3 regions of the Sphingomonas sp. HMP9 genome follow, and region 2 is predicted to be linked to each of the others. Evidence: riboswitches for the same ligand, from Rfam matches in the RefSeq annotation. Region 2 holds a riboswitch; each other region holds the start of a gene.
What was found. A riboswitch is a leader RNA that binds a small molecule or an ion and turns the genes downstream of it on or off. The one in region 2 is predicted to bind cobalamin.
Positions count from the first base shown of each region.

Region 1 (6,118 bases), 1.1 Mb from region 2:
CCGGACCGCTTGGCCGAACATCGTGCAAAGCGTCGGGAAGGCGTCGCGAAACAGACCGGATACACGCAAAGTGACGTCGATGCGGGGGCGGTCAAAATTGGCCAGCGGCAGGATTTCGATACCCGTCACGCGGTCGGACTGAATGTCCCACACCGGCTCTGCGCCCAGCAGGTGAAGCGCCATCGCGAATTCCTCGCCCGCCGTGCGCATCGTCGCGGAGGCCCAGAGGTCGACGACCAGATTGCGGGGATAGTCGCCATGATCCTGCAGGTGGCGACGGATCAGTTCGTCGGCGAGCTTCACACCCTGGGTATGCGCAGCGCGCGACGGCACCGCGCGAGGGTCAGTGGTGTAGAGATTGCGGCCGGTTGGAAGAACGTCGGCGCGGCCCCGCCACGGGGAACCGGAGGGGCCGGGTGCGACGCGTTTGCCTTGGAGGGCCGTCAGCAATCCCGTACGTTCGGCAGCGCCGTGCTCGCCGCGGCCGTAGATGTGGAGGCCGTCGCCGTACTGGCTCTCCTTCACGTCACACACGAAGGTATCGATACGCGTGATCGCTTCGGCTTGGGACTGCGCGTGAACAAGCCCCAGCGTGGCGGCGAGGCCCGTGGCGGTGGCTTCTTCGCGGATGTCGCGTTGCAGGCGATCGCGGCGCGCCGGGTCGAGGCCGTCGGCGTTGGAGAATTCGTCGAGCAGCGCTTCAAGGCGGCCGAGGCCAGCGCCGGTACGGCTGCGTTCGAGCGGTGGCGGGACGTGACCGAGCGTGACCGCGCCGATCCGGCGCTTGGCTTGGGCGGCTTCGCCGGGGTCGTTGACGATGAACGGGTAGATGACGGGAATCGCCGCCGTGAGCGCTTCGGGCCAGCAGGCGTCGGACAGCGCGACCGACTTGCCGGGCAACCATTCGAGCGTGCCGTGCGCACCGACATGGACGAGCGCATCGGTGCCGCGCACGCGAAGCCAGAGATAGAAAGCGACATAGGCGTGGCACGGGCATCGCGACAGATCGTGATACTCGTCCGCGCGGTGCTCGCTACGGCCGCGTTCGGGTTGCAGCGCGATTAGTGCTCCGCCGCGATCGACCGCGGTGAAGGTGAAGTCTTCGGTGGGGACGCCCCAGCTTTGCCGGAGGTCGTTCCGCAGCGCTTCGGGGAGGTGCGCAAGCGCCGCCTGATACTCGGCGAGCGGCCAGTGGATGCGGGACGTAGCTAGGTCGCTGACTTCGGGAGTGATCGCGTAGCCGGCTTCGGCAAGGTCGGCGAGAATGGCGTGCGTCGAGGCGAGCGCGTCGAGGCCGACGGCGTGCGCCATCTGGTACGCCTTGCCGGGGTAGGTCGAGAGGACGAGCACGATCCGGTGGTCGGCGACGGGTTTGCTGGCGAGCTTGATCCAGGATTCGATGCGCGCGGCGATGGCGGTAACGCGTGCAGCGTCGGCGCGGTGTTCGCGGCGGGTGTATTCCAGGTCGCCGTCCCGCGTTGCGGCTTCCTTGAAGCTAGCGACGCCGGCGAACAGGCGGCCGTCCACCTCTGGCAGGACGACGTGCATGGCGAGATCAGCGGGCGACAAGCCGCGCGTCGCGCCCGCCCAGGCGGCGCGGTCGGAGGTGGCGAGCGCGATCTGGAACACGGGCACGTCGGCGCCGTCGAGGGGTGTGGTGTCGGTGGCGCCGCGTGCCGAAAAGGCGGTGGCATTGACGATCGCGGCGGGCTCCAGGGTTTCAACCCAGCGGGTCAGCCAGCCGGCTGCGTCGGGCGCTTTCAAAGACGGCGCGAACAGGCCGATGGCGTCGAAGCCCCGCGCGGTCAGTTCGGCGTGAAGAGCTTCGATCGGGTGCAGGTCGGCGGCGGTGAGGTAGGAGCGGTAGAAGACGATCAGGATGCGGGGGCGGTCCGCGTTGAGCGCGAACGCGGCGGGACAGGTCACGCCGTCATGCGGTTGCCAGCCGCCGACGTCGGCGATCGCGCGGACGCCGGTCACGGGGCCGGCATAGCAACCGGCAGCCAGCGCGAACTGCGCGAGGGCCGCTTGCGCCGCAACCGCGCCACCTGTGTCGCAGAGGTGCGCCAGCCGGCGGAGCGTCGAAAGCAAGATCGTCGAGGCGGCATCGAGGCGCGCGTCGATCCGACCATCGGCGGCAAGGACTGCAAGCGCAATGCCCTTCTCGCGCGCGAGAGTCTCGACCTGTTGCAGGCCGTAGCTCCAATAGGAGCGCCCGCCGATCAGTCGGATCAGGATGCCCTTCGCACCGGCCAGCGTCTGCTCGACATAGGTGTCGACCGAGAGCGGGTGCTGAAGCGCGGTCAGGTTTGCCAGGCGCAGCGAGGGCAACCGGCCTCCGGCCGCGGCCGCACGTCTCCAGCCTGCAGCGAATGCGCCGAGGTCGCCGTCGGAAAAGGATAGGACGACGAGGTCTGCGGCAGATTGGGCGAGGTCCTGTGGGACCGCGCTTTCCTCCAGCCCGTGGGTCTCGCGGAAGACGACGTGCATCGCGGGCCTCAGGCGTCCAGCGCGGCCTTAATTCGGGCCTCGTCGATGCGGTCATGCTCGGCGATGATCACCAGCTGCGTGCGGCGGGGTTCGTCGGCGCGCCACGGGCGGTCATACTGCGTCCGGACCCGCGCGCCGACCGCCTGGACGAGCAGGCGCATCGGCTTGCCGGCGACCGCGGCGTATCCCTTCACGCGCAGGATGTCGGCGCTGCGGGCGAGCGCTTCGATCCTGGCGGCAAGTTCGGCAGGATGGGCGATCTCGCCGAGCGCGACGACGACGCTGTCGAAATCGTCATGCTCGTGATCGTCTTCGCCGTCGTGATGTGATGGGCGACTGGCGATGTCGTCCTCGGCGGCGGCGTTCAGGCCCAGGATCACGCGCGGGTCGATGATGCCGTCGGTCAGGTCGATCACCGGGAGCGGGCGGGCGGACTCGGCGGCGATGACCGCGCGCGCCTTGGCGACGCCCTCGGGACCGGCGAGATCGACCTTAGTGAGCAGGACGAGATCGGCGCACGCGAGCTGGTCCTCGAACACTTCGGACAGAGGCGTCTCGTGATCGACGCTCGGATCGGCGGCGCGCTGCGCATCGAGCGCGGCGACGTCGGGCGCGAACCGTCCGGCGGCGACCGCCTCCGCATCGGCAAGCGCGATGACGCCGTCGACGGTGATGCGCGAGCGGATCGCCGGCCAATCGAACGCTTTCAGCAGCGGCTTGGGGAGCGCGAGGCCGGACGTTTCGATCAGGATGTGATCGGGGCGCGGGTCGAGCGCGAGCAGAGTCTCGACGGTCGGAATGAAGTCGTCAGCTACCGTGCAGCAGATACAGCCGTTCGCCAGCTCGACCACGTTCTCGGCCGGGCAATCGGGGATTGCGCAGCCCTTGAGAATGTCGCCGTCGATGCCGAGCGTTCCGAATTCGTTGACGACGACCGCGAGACGGCGACCGTTCGCGTTGCGGATCAGGTGGCTGATCAGCGTGGTCTTGCCGGCGCCCAGGAAGCCGGTAACGATGGTGACGGGGACTTTTGCCAGGGTTGGCGAACGGTCCGACATTGTTGTTCTCCTTCGAGCATACGCGGGCACGCACGACCTTTCGGCCGCACGCGTTCGTCGCTCAGACGGAGTACCGTGCCGCGACCATCCCCTGGATCAAGGCAAGAGCGACCGTTGCGCTGGCAGGTCTCCTGGCTCACGGGTCAAAGCTCGACATACGCCTTCCCAGGTTTGCACCCAGTGGCTGCCCCCTCGCGAAGGGCTTGTGCGTCTCGCTCACCGCTTACAGTTGCAGGGACAGCCGCGGCATTGGGAGGATACCTCCCGCACCGCATTCCCATTCAAGCCCCGAAGGGCACCGGCGCGATCTGTCGAGGTTCGGTGAAACCGAGCCTCGAGGGTGGGTTAGAGGAATATCTTTGGCGTGCCAACTCGCTCGGTCCCCTCATCCTGATGAAAGTCAGGATCCAGATTGACGGACGCTGTCGCCTGTGGCTCTGGATCCTGGGTCAAGCCCATGATGACGGGGTGCACTCGTCATCCGTGCACGACCTCGATCTCGTCGAAGCGTTTCCAGCGGTAGATCGCGAAGCTCAGCACCCAGCACAGCACGAACAGGCCGATGATCGCAAAGCCAAGGCCGTTGAAGTTCTCGCCGAGCGCGGTCGCCACGTCCCAGGTGCCGCCGGTCAAGCCAAGCTTCGCGCCCAGCAGTGCCAGCGTCTCGATCCCGCCGATCGCGATCGCGACGATCGCCGAGATCAGCGTGATCGTGATGTTGTAGTAGAGCTTGCGGATCGGCTTCACGAACGCCCATTCATACGCGCCGAGCATGACGACGCCGTCCGCCGTGTCGACCAGTGCCATGCCCGTCGCGAAGAGAATCGGGAGCACGAGGATGGTGCCGATCGACAGACCGTCCGCCGCCTGGCTCGCGGACAGGCCGAGGATCGCGACCTCGGTTGCGGTGTCGAAGCCTAGCCCGAACAGGAACCCGAGCGGGGCCATATGCCAGCTGCGCGTGACGAGCCGGAACATCGGCCGGAACAGGCGCGCGAGCAGCCCGCGGTTGCCGAGCAGCAGATCGAGGTCTTCCTCGACATAGACGCCGCCGCCGCGGACATGGCCGAACGTCCGCCACACGGAGCGCAGGATGACGAGGTTCATCGCCGCGATCGTGAACAGGAACACCGCCGAAATGACGGTGGCGACCACGCCGCCGACTTGCTTGAACGCCTCGAACTGCGCCAGCGCGCTGGCGGTGAGCGCGATCGCGACCGCGGCGATCAGCACGATCCCCGAATGGCCGATCGCGAACCAGAAGCCGACCGCGATCGGGCGCTGGCCGTCCTGCATCAGCTTGCGCGTCACGTTGTCGATCGCGGCGATGTGATCCGCATCGACTGCGTGGCGCAAACCCAGCCCCCAAGCGAGCAACGCGGTGCCGAGCATCAGCGGCTGCGCATTAAAAAGTGAGAACGCCCAGCCCCAGGCGGCGATGTTGGCCACGACAAGGGCTGCGAACATCCAGCCGATGCGTTTGCGCGTCGACAGTCGCCTGGGTTTATCGAGCGTCGCCGGTTTCTCGATCGTGACAGTCGTCATGCAGAACTCCCCGGCGTCCGACGAGGACCGGGGCCTGCCGCGAACGGCCGGGCCGTGCGACGACCGGACGCCATGAGCGACCGACGCACGACGCCGATGCGGCCCCCGCCACAAGGTCGTCGCTCAGACGGCGTTCACCGTGCCTCGGCCACCCCCTGGACCGGGACAAGAGCGACCAGACGCCGGCAGGTCTCCTGGCTCGCGGGTCAACGCTCGGCACCCACGCCTTCCCAGGCTCTTCGGCCCAGTGGCTGCCCTCGCGAAAAGGGCTCGTGCGCTTCGCTCGCCGCTTACAGTTGCAGGGACAGCCGCGGCATAGGACGGCGAACCGTCCGCACCGCATTCCCAATCAAGCCCTTCCGGGCACCGACGCGATCACGGGAAACGGCTCGAAGCCGCGTCCCGCGCGATCGGTACCCTGCTTTCGATCGCGTGCCAACGGGCGTGCTATTTCGTCAGGCCAAGTTGTTGCAGCATGAACGCCTGCCATTCGGCATTCTGGCGATAGCGTTCGAAGCGGCCCGACTTTCCGCCATGCCCAGCCTCCATGTTGACCCGGAACAGCAGCGGGTTCGTGTCGGTCTTCAGTTCGCGCAGCTTCGCCACCCATTTGGTCGGCTCGTAATATTGCACCTGGCTGTCCCACAGCCCGGTGCCGACATAGAGCGCCGGATACGCCTTCGCAGCGACGTTGTCGTAGGGCGAATAGCTCAGTATGTAATCGTACGACGCCTTCTGCGCGGGGTTGCCCCATTCGTCGTACTCGAACGTCGTCAGCGGGATCGACGCGTCGAGCATCGTCGTAACGACATCGACGAACGGCACCTGTGCGATGATCAGCTTGTAGTCCGCCGGCGCCATGTTCGCGACGCCGCCCATCAGCAGTCCGCCCGCGCTGCCGCCCATCGCGGCCACACGGTTCTTGGCGGCATATTTCTGCGCGACGAGATAGCGGGTGACATCGATGAAGTCGGTGAAGCTGTTCTTCTTGTTGAGCAGATGCCCGTCGTCATACCAGCCGCGCC
Region 1 covers NZ_AP022673.1:852,271-858,388, forward strand. The annotation lists gene cobN (cobaltochelatase subunit CobN) at 1-2,490, opposite strand, end outside; gene cobW (cobalamin biosynthesis protein CobW) at 2,499-3,548, opposite strand; cobalamin riboswitch at 3,653-3,866, opposite strand; gene HMP09_RS03715 (HoxN/HupN/NixA family nickel/cobalt transporter) at 4,026-5,093, opposite strand; cobalamin riboswitch at 5,261-5,479, opposite strand; gene HMP09_RS03720 (S9 family peptidase) at 5,541-6,118, opposite strand, start outside.
Region 1: it holds a riboswitch for cobalamin, as region 2 does, so the genes downstream of both, cobW (cobalamin biosynthesis protein CobW) here and HMP09_RS08580 (TonB-dependent receptor plug domain-containing protein) in region 2, are expected to answer to the same signal.

Region 2 (6,118 bases):
GATGCAGTAGCGCAGGCCCCCCTTGTCCTGCGGGCCATCTTCGAACACGTGGCCGAGATGGCTGTCGGCGCCTGCCGAACGGATCTCGGTGCGGACCATGCCGTGGCTGCGATCGTGCAGTTCGGCGACGTGCTCGGGCATGATCGGCTTGGTGAAGCTCGGCCAGCCGCAATGCGAATCGAACTTGTCCGCGGACGCGAACAGCGGCTCGCCCGAGACGATGTCGACGTAGAGACCGGGCTCGCGCGTGTTGAGATATTCGCCCGTGCCCGGCCGCTCGGTGCCGCTCTGCTGCGTGACGTGGAACTGCTCGGGGGTGAGATTGGCGATCGCTTCGTCGGTCTTCTTGTAGTCGGTCATGCTGATCCTCTCGCGCTCAGGAGAGCGCCGGTTGGCCGTTCGAGGCGGACAGGCCGCCGTCTACCGGCAGGTTGACCCCGATTATATAGTGCGCGTTTGCGCTAGCCAAAAACGCGATGGCGCCGGCGATGTCCTCGGGCGGCTGGCGGCGACCCTTGCGAGGCTGTCCGCGTCCTTGTCGCCGAGCACCAGCGTCGCGCCTTTTGCGGCAAAGCGACGTGCGGCCCGTTCGCCGATGCCCGATGCGGCACCGGTTATCACTATGACCTTACCATCAAATCTCGTCGATCCATGTCCTCAAACTTTGGGAGATACCGCGATGAACGACCGGCACACGTACCGGTTTCCAAGCAAAACCAAGGAGATCGCCGGCGGGCTGGCATGGCGGACCCTGGCTGGCCCCGCGCGCGTTGATGCGTTCGAACCTGCTTTCCCGGAGATCATCATGCTCGCATCCTTCCTGATGGGCCTTGTTGGTGGCCAGCGCGCGATGACGCCGCTCGCCACGGTCGCCATCGCAGCGGCGCGCAACGAATTGCCCGCCGACAATGGTGCGCCCAAGCTGTTGTCGCATCCCCTCGTCGCGGCGGGTGCGCTGGCGCTCGCGATCGGCGAGATGGCAGGCGACAAGCAGAAGACCGCGCCCGACCGGATCGTCGCGATCGGGCTGGCCGCGCGCTTCATCACGTCGGCGATCGCGGGCGCGTCGCTTGTCCCGCGGCGGCAACGGTGGATCGGTGCCGCGGTCGGCGGACTGACCGCGGTGGCGGCATCCTATCCCGGCTGGCGCGCGCGGATGGCGGCGATGGCGCAATACGGCCAGACGCCGACGGGGTTCGTCGAGGATGCCGCGGTCCTTGCGGGGGCGGCGGCGATCGCGCGCAACGCGGGGTCTCTCCGCGCGGCCTGACGTCGGAGGCGTATTCCGGGCGGGCGGAAAAGCTGCCATGCGCCGGCGATGATCCGTATCTCGCTCACTACGCTCGCCTTCGTGCTGCTTTCGTCCGGCCGTGCGGTCGCGCAAATGACCGTTGCGCCTGCCGGTCAACCGGCTGACATCGTCGTCACCGGGCGCGGGCTTGCGAACGCGCCCGGCGATCGTGCGTACGACATCGTCACGATCGACCGCGACCGGATCCAGGCGAATGCGAGCAACCGGCTGGAAAGCGTGCTGGCCGATGTCGCTGGGCTGCAGCAATTCCGCCGGTCGGATTCGCGCAGTGCCAATCCGACCAGCCAGGGAATTTCGCTGCGGGGCATCGGCGGCAACGCGTCCAGTCGCGCGCTACTGGTGTTCGACGGCGTACCGCAGGCGGATCCGTTCGGCGGCTGGGTTGCGTTTCCGGCCTATGCGACGGGGCGTCTCGGGCGCATCCGCGTCACGCGCGGTGGCGGAAGCGGGTACCAGGGGCCGGGGGCGCTGGCCGGGACGGTCGAGCTTGAGAGTGCGACGCCGGACCGGGCAACGCCGCTCCAGGGCAGCGTTGCGTATGGCAGCCGGGATTCAGTCGATGCGCAGGGGTCGGCAGCCCTGGTGCGCGAGTCGGGGTTTGCGACCGTGTCGGGCGCGTATGCCCGTGGCGACGGCTTTACGCCGACAGTCGAAGAAAGCCGAGGGATCGTCGATCGCGCTGCGCCGTACGAGCAGGCGTCGGGGGCGTTGCGGACCGTGATCGGGATCGGTGCGAAGACCGAAGTGCAGATGAATGCGAGCGCGTTCACCGATCGGCGCGACCGGGGGAGCGACTTTACCGATAATACAAGCGAGGGCGCGGATGCGAGCGTCCGGCTGATCGGGCGCGGGCGCTGGGGCTATTCGGCGCTGGCGTATCTGCAGACGCGGGCGTTCGCGAGCAGCTTCAACAGCATCAATGCGCCGCGGACGACCGCGATCCAGTCGCTGAACCAGTATAATACGCCGGCGACCGGGATGGGCGGGCGCATCGAGATCGCTCCGCCGCTGGGGGAGAATATCACGCTCAGGCTGGGTGCGGATGTTCGCGATGTCCGCGGCAAGACGCAGGAGCTCTATACGTTCGTGTCCGCGGTGCCGACGCGGCGGCGCGAGGCTGGCGGTAGTACGACGACGACCGGTATGTTCGCGGATGGGAGCCTGGTGGCGGGCGACTTTACGGTCAGCCTTGGCGGGCGGGTCGACTGGTGGTCGATCGATGGCGGCTATCTGACCGAACGGCCGCTGGCGGGCGGGGCGGCATTGACCAACCTGCGCTATGCGGATCGCGACGGCAGCGAGACGACGGGGCGGGCGGGCGTGGCGTACCAGCCGGTCGAGGCGATCACGCTGCGCGCGGCTGGGTATCGCGGATGGCGGTTGCCGACGCTCAACGAGCTGTATCGGCCGTTCCGTGTCGGCAATGATGCGACCGCGGCCAATGCACTGCTGTCGCCGGAACGGCTGACGGGGGTCGAGGGTGGTGTCACGCTGGCACCGGCGCCGGGGATGAGCATCGCCGCGACCTATTTCTACAACCGGCTGAAGGATGCCGTGGCGAACGTCACGACGACCAGTCCATCGCAGGTGCTGCCGGGGGTGACCACCTACCGTGTCCGCCAGAATCTCGACGCGATCCGCGCGCAGGGGTTCGAGCTGGATGCGGCGTATCGGCCCGGTCCGATCGGTGTGCAGGCGTCATGGTCGCATACGAGTTCGACGGTCGAGGGTTCGGGGATCACCGCCGCGTTGGACGGCTTGCGACCGGCGCAGACGCCGCGCGACCAGGTGTCGGGGACGGTCGACTGGCGGCGCGAGGCGGCGGCGGTGTCGCTGACGGTGCGGCATATCGGGCGACAGTATGACGACGACCAGAACACGCGGGTGCTCGCTCCGGCGACGACGCTGGATGCGTATGCGGCGTTACCGATCACGCGCTCGCTGGTCGCTGAACTGCGCGGGGAGAATCTGTTCGACGAGCGCGTCGAGGCAGGGATCAGCGGCGCGACCATCGTCGAGCGCGCGACCCCGCGGACGATCTGGGTGGGGCTGCGGTACGGGCTCCGGTAAGATTCATTTCGCCCCGCCAAGGAAACGAAGATAGCGTGTTTCCCCCGCGAAGGCGGGGACCCAGTCTGGGCTCCCGCCTTCGCGGGAGAGCAAGGAAGGGAACGCGTCGTCCTGACCAACACGCCACCACCCCGGCGAAGGCCGGGGCCCAGTTGGCAAGGTCGCAGTAACGAGGGGCAGCGCTCCCTTAGCGACGTTTCCCAACTGGGCCCCGGCCTGCGCCGGGGTGGTGCTATGGATGGTCAGCCTGCTTACCCCAGCGCCCCCTTGCGGGTCGATGCTCCTTATCCCCCGCGTTGACCCGTGCCTGGCGCGCGACTAATGCCGCCCTCGTGAAGGGTTCCCGGCGACGGGATCAAAAGGGAAGTCGGTGCGCGGAGATCCGCAAGACCGGCGCTGTACCCGCAACTGTGACCGGATAGCGGCCACCCCGAATATGCCACTGGGTTTCGACCTGGGAAGGCGGGGTGGACGCGGCGACCCGGAAGCCAGGAGACCTGCCTCTCACGGTCGATCCACTGCGCGGGCGGGTGTCCGGCGCGGACGAGTGCTCCGGCATAGCCGGGTTTCCTCGAGCGAGAGACGTCTGGCCGCGCTGCGAATGGTCGCAGGCGGTTCTGGTTAGGACGTGCCTGATGACGAAGTTCTTCCTTCTCCTGGGCGCCGCGATGATCGTGGCACCGGCGAATGCCCAGACGATCCCCGATAGCGATGCCTCCGACATCGTCGTCACCGCGACCCGCGCGGCGCAACCGCTGAGCGAGATCGGCCAAGCCGTGACCGTGATCGACCGCGCCGAGATCGAGCGCCGGCAAACCACCGTGGTGTCCGACCTGCTCGCGACCACGCCCGGCGTCACCGTCACGCGCAACGGCACGGTCGGTGCGCTGACCAGCGTCCGCATCCGCGGCGCCGAGGCGGACCAGACGCTCGTCGTGATCGACGGCGTGCGCGTCAACGATCCGTCGTCGACCGGCGGCGGCTTCAACTTCGGCAACCTCCTGTCGAGCTCGGTCGAGCGGATCGAGGTGTTGCGCGGGCCGAACTCGGTGCCGTGGGGCAGCCAGGCGATCGGCGGCGTCGTCAACATCATCACCGCCGCGCCGACCGAAGGCGTCCAGGCGCGCGCCAACGCCGAATATGGCTATGCCGACGGCGTGTTCGCCAGCGCCGGCGTCTCGGGCAAGTCGGGGCCGGTGTCGGGATCGCTGACCGGCGGATATCTGCGCACCGACGGCATCTCGTCGGCGGCCAGCGGCACCGAGCGCGACGGCTATCGTCAATATGGCGCGACCGGGCGGCTCGGCGTCGAGTTCGCGCCGGGCATCGGCCTCGACCTGCGCGGCTATTTCGCGGACAGCCGTGTCGACATCGACGATGGTTTCGACCCGGAGACGTACGTGGTGGCGGACAGCCCCGCATATGGCACGACGCAGGAGGTGTACGGCTATGCCGGGCTGCATGCGAACCTGGCCGACGGCCGGTTCAACAATCGCGTGGCGTTCACGATCGCCGACATCAACCGCGACAACTTCTCCAACCCCGGCGGCGACATATCGTTCATCGGTCGCGGCCGCAGCGAGCGCTATGAGTACCAAGGCGACTTCCGCCCGATCGACCGGGTGCGCGTGGTCGCAGGCGTCGAGCGCGAGAACAGCCGTTTCAACGACGGCACTACCTTCGCGGATACCGGCATCACCAGTGTGTACGGCCAGCTGATCGTCAAGCCGCTCGACATTCTCACCGTCACCGGCGGCATCCGCAACGACGATCACGACGATTTTGGCAGCCACACGACGGTCGGCGCGAACGCTGCACTTGCCCTCAACGCTGGCACCACTTTCCGCGCCAGCTACGGCGAGGGCTTCAAGGCACCGACCTTGTACCAGCTCTTCTCCGACTACGGGAATTCCTTCCTCGCTCCGGAGACCGCGCGCAACTTCGACGTCGGCGTCGAACAGGCGTTTCTCGGTAACCGGGCACGCGTCGGCGTCACCTATTTCAATCGCCGCACGCGCAACCAGATCGACTTTCGCGATTGCAGCCCGGCCGAGCTGGCGACGCGCGACTCGATCTGCGCCAACCGTCCGTTCGGCGTCTACGACAATGTTGCGCGGGCCGAAGCGGAGGGCGTCGAGTTTACGCTCGCGTTGCGCCCGGTCGACGCGCTGACGCTGACGGCAAACTACAGCTATATCGACACCGAGAACCGTTCGATCGGCGACAATTTCGGCAATGATCTCGCGCGGCGCCCCAAGCAGACCGCGAGCGTCGATGCCGATTACCGGTTCGGGTTCGGCCTGTCCGTCGGCGGCACCGTGACGATGGTCGGTGACAGCTTCGACGACGCCGGCAATACCACGCGGCTCGACGGCTATGCGCTCGCCGGGGTTCGTGCGGAGCTGCCGATCGGCGAGCGGTTCGCGGTCTATGGCCGTGTCGATAACCTGACCGACGCGCGATACGAGACGATCGCCGGCTACGGCAATTACGGCCGCGCGGCCTATGGCGGCGTGCGGTTGCGCCTGAAGTGAGCCGGGCGGCGATCCTCCTCGCGCTCCTGCTCGGAGGCTGTGCCAGGCCCCCGAGTCTGGCGGCGAGCGGGGGCGGGGGGATCGTCTCGACCAATCCGTGCGTGGATGCGGTGCTGATCCGCATCCTGCCGCCCGCGCGGATCGCCGCGATCAGCCATTATTCGCAAGACCCGTCCGCGACCTCGATCCCTATCGCCGTCGC
Region 2 covers NZ_AP022673.1:1,942,839-1,948,956, reverse strand. The annotation lists gene msrB (peptide-methionine (R)-S-oxide reductase MsrB) at 1-360, opposite strand, end outside; partial or broken gene HMP09_RS18390 (SDR family oxidoreductase) at 377-514, opposite strand; partial or broken gene HMP09_RS18660 (hypothetical protein) at 556-621, opposite strand; gene HMP09_RS08590 (DUF4126 domain-containing protein) at 680-1,270, shown strand; gene HMP09_RS08585 (TonB-dependent receptor) at 1,319-3,382, shown strand; cobalamin riboswitch at 3,703-3,901, shown strand; gene HMP09_RS08580 (TonB-dependent receptor plug domain-containing protein) at 4,018-5,916, shown strand; gene HMP09_RS08575 (ABC transporter substrate-binding protein) at 5,913-6,118, shown strand, end outside.

Region 3 (6,118 bases), 920 kb from region 2:
GACAGCCTGATCGGGCACCGCGAGGAACGATGGCGCGCGTTCGGCTGGGCTGCCGCCCGCACCGACGATCTTGCCAACCTGATACCGGCGCGGGTGAGCGGCGTAGTGTTGTGTACAGCGGGGTGGCGCGTTGCAGGGTGGCGGACGATGCTGCGCGATGCGGGTAACCACGCCTCGCCCAACGCCGGCTGGCCCGAAGCGGCCATGGCGGGCCTGCTAGGCCTTCGTCTTGCCGGGCCGATCGCCTATGACGGGGTCAGCGTCGCCAAGCCCTATATTGGCGACGGCCGCGTGGACGCGACCGCAGCCGACCTCCGCGCCGCGCTCGGCATCTATCGCCGCGCCTGCGTGCTTTTGCTCGTCATTGCCGGGGGGATCGCATGGGCGCTCTGATGCTTCAGGGAACCGGGTCGGACGTCGGCAAATCGGTGTTGGTCGCGGGATTATGCCGCGCGTTCGCCAATCGCGGGCTGTCGGTCCGTCCTTTCAAGCCCCAGAACATGTCGAACAATGCCGCCGTCACGGCCGATGGCGGAGAGATCGGTCGTGCCCAGGCGACGCAGGCGATCGCGTGCCGCGTCGCGCCCAGCGTCGACATGAACCCGGTCCTGCTCAAGCCTCAGGGCGATCGCACGTCGCAGCTGATCGTCCGCGGCCAGGTGCGCGGCACGCTGGCCGCAGCGCGCTGGCGCGAGGGGCGCGAAGGGCTGCTGGTAAACGTGCTCGACAGCTTCGAACGGTTGTCGTCCGGCTGCGATCTCGTCGTCGTCGAAGGCGCAGGCAGCCCGGCGGAGATCAACCTGCGTGCCGGGGACATTGCCAACATGGGCTTCGCGCGCGCCGCGAGCGTGCCAGTGGTGCTGGTCGGCGATATCGACCGCGGTGGCGTGATCGCGGCGATCGTCGGCACGCGCGCGGTGATCGACCCGGCCGACGCGGCGATGATCCACGGCTTCCTGATCAACAAGTTTCGCGGCGACCCCGCGCTGTTCGACGACGGGTATCGCGCGATCGAAGCGCGGAGCGGGTGGCGGGGCTATGGCGTCGTGCCGTGGCTAGCCGATGCGGTGAGGCTGCCGAGCGAGGATGCGGTGATCCTCGAACGACCTGCCGCCAGTGCGCAGCGCCGGGTCACGATCGCCTGTCCGATCACGCCGCGGATCGCCAATTTTGATGACCTCGATCCGCTTCGGCTCGAACGCGGCGTCGCGGTGGTGATGGTACCGCCCGGCACCCCAATCCCGGACGTCGACATGATCGTGCTCGCGGGATCGAAGGCGACGATCCCGGATCTCGCCTTCGTGCGCGCGCAGGGATGGGACATCGACATCCATGCGCATCATCGTCGCGGCAAGCCCGTGCTCGGGCTTTGCGGCGGGTATCAGATGCTCGGTCGCAGTATCGCCGACCCGGACGGGATCGAGGGGCCGGCGAGCCGCGTCGAGGGGCTAGGGCTGCTCGATGTCGACACGGTTCTTACCGGCCACAAGACGCTGGAGCGAGTTCGCGGCCGGGCACGGGGCGCGTCTTTCGAGGGCTATGAGATGCACATGGGGGCGACCACCGGGCCAGCGACCGCCCGTCCGGTCGGGCACCGTGCCGATGGCAGTCCCGAGGGTGCGACGAGTGCGGACGGGCTGGTGTCGGGCAGCTATGTCCACGGTCTGCTCGCGCTTGCGGAGCAGCGCGCGGCGTGGCTGGCCCGGTTGGGTGTCGCGGGCAGCGGGCCCGATCATGCGGCCTCGATCGATGACGCGCTGGATGCGATCGCCGCGACGCTCGAGCGGCATGTCGACTTGGACGCGCTGCTAGCGCTAAGCGAGCGCGCGGGCCACCGCGAGCGCGACTAACAACCCGGTTTCGACGATCTCGATCCCGGCACCATGCGCGTCGCCAGTCACCCCACCGAGCGTCCGCCGCAACCATGCCGCGACGGCCACCGCTACGAGCGGAAGGGCAAGCAGCGCCGGTACTGCGACGGCAGCGAGCGCGAGTAGCAGGCCCCACCCGAGCAGGTCGCGAGGGCGGACCGCGCCGGCGACCGCTGCGCCGAGGCCACCGGGCCGGAGTGGCGGCAACAGCTTCGACCAGAGTAGCGGCCCCATCCTCGCGGCGAACGGTACGAGGATCAGGGGCCAGTGCGGTCCGATCGCATGCAACAGCACGAGCTTGGCGAGCATCTGCCCTACGATCGCGACGACGCCGAAGCTGCCGATATGCGGATCGGCCATGACCGCGAGCAGCCGCGTCCGATCGCCATGTGCCGCGCCGAGCCCGTCGGCGAGATCGGCGAGACCGTCGAGATGCAGCGCACCGGTGACCGCGATCCACACCAGTAGCGCGGCACAGGCGCCTGTCCACGGATCGACCAGCGCGCCCAGCCAGCCGGCGACTGCGACGATCGCGCCGATCGCCAGGCCGACGACGGGATAGAAACGGATCGCCGCGGCGAAATCCTCGGCGCCGCTATCGACGCGCGGCATCGGCAAGCGAGTGAGGAACCCGAACGCGACGATCAGCCGTCTCACGTCGCCAGCCCGACGATCTGCACGGTCCGCGTCGGGCCCGGCCAGATCCGTAGCGAGACAAGCGCAGCATAAGGGAGGTCGAATGCCCATATCTGCCGCCGATCGAACCCGCACAACGCCGCGAGTGCCGCGCGGATCGTGCCACCGTGCGTTACGACCAACGTCGATCTTGGCGGCACAGCGGCAAGGGCCTGCGCGACACGGGCCTGCAACGCGGACCAGCGCTCGCCGTCGGGGGGCGGCGCGGCGTCCGGATCGTCGTAGAAGGCGGCCAGTCGGGTTGGGTCGATTGCCGCCGGGGCCAGCCCGTCCCACGCGCCGAAATCCAGTTCCCGCCAACGTGGATCGGTCTCGACCGCAACGCCTCGCAGCTCGCCGATGGCCTGCGCACAGCCGCGCGCGCGGATCAGGTCGGATGCCTCGATCCGGTCGATCTCAAGCCCGCTGGCCCGCGCTAAACAGGCTGCGATCCCCGCCTCGGTCGCCGGATCGTCGGTTCGCCCGAGGAGCCGCCCCGCCACCGCCGGCGCACCGTGCCGCATCAGATACAGCATGTGCGCGCTCACGCCGCGGAAACGCCTGCCTCGGCGAAGGTCGCCATCTCGGCGTGCACCGCCAATGCGGCGCGGACAAGCAACGTCGCGGTCGCAGCGCCGCTACCCTCGCCCAGCCGCATCCCGAGCGACAGCAATGGAGCGAGGGCCATGTGCTCCAGCAGGCGCTGGTGTCCCGGCTCGGCCGAGACGTGTCCCGCCAGGCAATGCGCGAGGATGTCGGGGCACGCTGCCGCCAACGGCGCGACCGCTGCACAACAGATGAACCCGTCGAGCATCACCGGCACACCCGCCAACCGCGCGGCAAGCACCGCGCCCGCGATCGCCGCCAGCTCGCGTCCGCCGAGCCGCCGCAGGATCTCGAACGGCGTGCCCAGCCCGTCGCGGTGCAGCGCGAGCCCCTCGTCGACGACCGCGATCTTCCGCGCAATACCCTCGTCATCGACGCCAGTGCCCGGCCCGACCCAGTCGCGTGCCGACCCGCCGAAGCTCGCCAGACACAGCGCGGCGGCAGTGGTCGAGTTGCCGATTCCCATTTCGCCGAGGACGACCAGATCCGGCGCATCGGCGACTGCCGCCGCGCCCGCGTTGATCGCCGCGAGGCACTCGTCCTCCGACATCGCCGGGGCTTGCGTGAAGTCCGCCGTCGGCTGGTCGAGATCTAGCGAAACGATCTTGAGGTCGAGCCCCGCGGCGCGCGACAGTGCGTTGATCGCCGCGCCGCCCGCCTGAAAATTGGCGACCATCTGGGCTGTGACGGAGGCCGGAAACGCACTCACGCCGCGCGCGACGATGCCGTGATTGCCAGCGAACACCACAGCACTGCCGCGATCGAGCCGGGGCAGCGGGTTGCCCTGCCAGCCAGCCATGAACACCGCGATATCCTCCAGCCGCCCGAGCGACCCCGGCGGCTTCGTCAGATCCCCCTGCCGGGCGATCGCGGCGGACCGCGCCGCCGCGTCGGCCCGCGGCAATCCGCGCAACGCCGCCAGAAACGCGGCGGGTGTCGCAAACGCGGTCATTCGACCAGGAACCCCTCCGGCGGAGTCCGCGTGATGAAATGCCCTTTCACACCCTGCGGCCATTGCTTGAACGGCACCTGGCCGAATGCGCTCTCGCCGTAGAGCTTCGCGTAATCGAGGATCGCCCGCGCAGCATCCTCGGTAGCCTCGAACCGGCCGAGCACATAGCCGACCTTGGCAGGCGCGCGCAGGTGGATCGTGCAGAAATCCTGGCACGCGAACAGGCACGGCATCTCCTGCACCGCGACCCCGGCATATGCCGGATCGGTCGCCTGCACGGCCTTCAACGCGCTGACCAGCCGGGCGCCGCCGCGCACGCCGTCACCGTCGTCGCGCGCGTCGGCGGAATGGCGGCACGTGTTGCACGCGACCACCGCGACGCCGTCCTCGACCGGCTTCAGCATGTCCGTTCCCGGATGATCTCAAAACATATCACTATTGGCATAGGAACCCCTTCGGACAGTCGGTCCCGCACCACGCGAAGGGCAAAAGGCGCACGCCTCCAGCCTTTGCGCGACACGAAGCGATGTCGTCGCTCGGGGTGTTACCCGTCCGTTCGGCGCACCCTGGCCGGACGAAAGACGACCGCGACAGGCAGGTCTCCTGGCTCGCGGGTCAACGCCGTCCGCGCCGCCTTCTCGGGAGTATCCCAATGGCATGTGGCACGATGGCTCGCCGCGTACAGTTGCAGGGGCAGCCGGGTGTTTCCCGTTCCCATTTTCATTCCCCTCAGCGTTGCCGCCTCGGGAAAACCTGTCGCGGGTCGAGCGATACGCGGGCGGAAGAGGCGACGCAAGACACGGGCAGTATCCTTAGGACACGCGCCAGCATGTCCCACCCACCCCCGTCATCCTGACGAAAGTCAGGATCCAGGGTAACGAGCGCTACCCTCTTTGGCTCTGGATCCTGACTTTCGTCAGGATGACGGAGGACGGATGACGGACGTCGACGATCGCGGCGCGCCCCTAGAACTCCACCCCCAGCTGCGCCTTCACGCCCGACCGGAACGGATGCTTCACCTGCGTCATCTCGGTCACCAGGTCCGCCATCTCGATCAACGCATCCGGCGCGTTCCGCCCAGTCACCACGACATGCGTCATCTCGGGCTTGGCCGCCAACACCGCGAGAACCTCGTCGACGGGCAGATACTCATACCGCAACACGATGTTCAGCTCGTCCGCCACGACCATGGCATACGACGGATCCGCGATCATGCGCTTGACCTCGTCCCACGCCTCGCGCGCCACCGCGATGTCGCGCGCGCGATCCTGCGTATCCCAGGTGAACCCCTCGCCCATCGGCTTGAATTCGCACAGCACGGGAAACGCGTCGAAGACCGCCTTCTCGCCCGTCGCCATCGCGCCCTTGACGAACTGGACGACGCCGACTTTCCGGCCGTGCCCGATCATCCGCACCGCCATGCCGAAGGCGGCGGTCGACTTGCCCTTGCCCTTGCCCGTGTGGACGATGATCAGCCCCTTCTCGATCGTCTTGGTCGCGACGATCCGGTCATGGACCTCCTTGCGCTTGGCGCTCTTGGCATTCTGCTCGTCATCGGTCCGCATGATCATGTCCTCTCCCGCTCCCCGATGGCGGATCGCGCCGCGCGGCGCTAGAGCGTGCCTCATGCTCCGCATCACCGACCTCAAGCTGCCGCTCAACCACGCCGACGAGGCGCTCCCCGCCGCGATCCGCGACCGGCTGCGCGTGACGCCGCGCGACCTGATCCGCTACACGATCGCGCGGCGCGCGCACGACGCGCGCGACAAAATGGACATCCAACTCGTCTATTCGGTCGACGTCACGCTGAAGAACGAGGACACTGTCCTCACCCGCTTCCGCAAGGATCGCCACGTCCAGCGCACCCCCGACACCGGGTATCGCTTCGTCACCAAGGGCGGCCCGAGCTATACCGGCCCGCGCCCGGTGGTCGTTGGCGCAGGGCCCTGCGGCCTGTTCGCAGGACTCATCCTCGCGCAGATGGGGTTCCGCCCGATCATCCTCGACCGCGGCA
Region 3 covers NZ_AP022673.1:1,025,603-1,031,720, forward strand. The annotation lists gene cbiB (adenosylcobinamide-phosphate synthase CbiB) at 1-393, shown strand, start outside; gene HMP09_RS04455 (cobyric acid synthase) at 381-1,850, shown strand; gene cobS (adenosylcobinamide-GDP ribazoletransferase) at 1,815-2,528, opposite strand; gene HMP09_RS04465 (histidine phosphatase family protein) at 2,525-3,094, opposite strand; gene cobT (nicotinate-nucleotide--dimethylbenzimidazole phosphoribosyltransferase) at 3,091-4,104, opposite strand; gene HMP09_RS04475 (DUF1636 domain-containing protein) at 4,101-4,508, opposite strand; cobalamin riboswitch at 4,681-4,876, opposite strand; gene cobO (cob(I)yrinic acid a,c-diamide adenosyltransferase) at 5,070-5,675, opposite strand; gene HMP09_RS04485 (NAD(P)/FAD-dependent oxidoreductase) at 5,731-6,118, shown strand, end outside.
Region 3: it holds a riboswitch for cobalamin, as region 2 does, so the genes downstream of both, HMP09_RS04475 (DUF1636 domain-containing protein) here and HMP09_RS08580 (TonB-dependent receptor plug domain-containing protein) in region 2, are expected to answer to the same signal.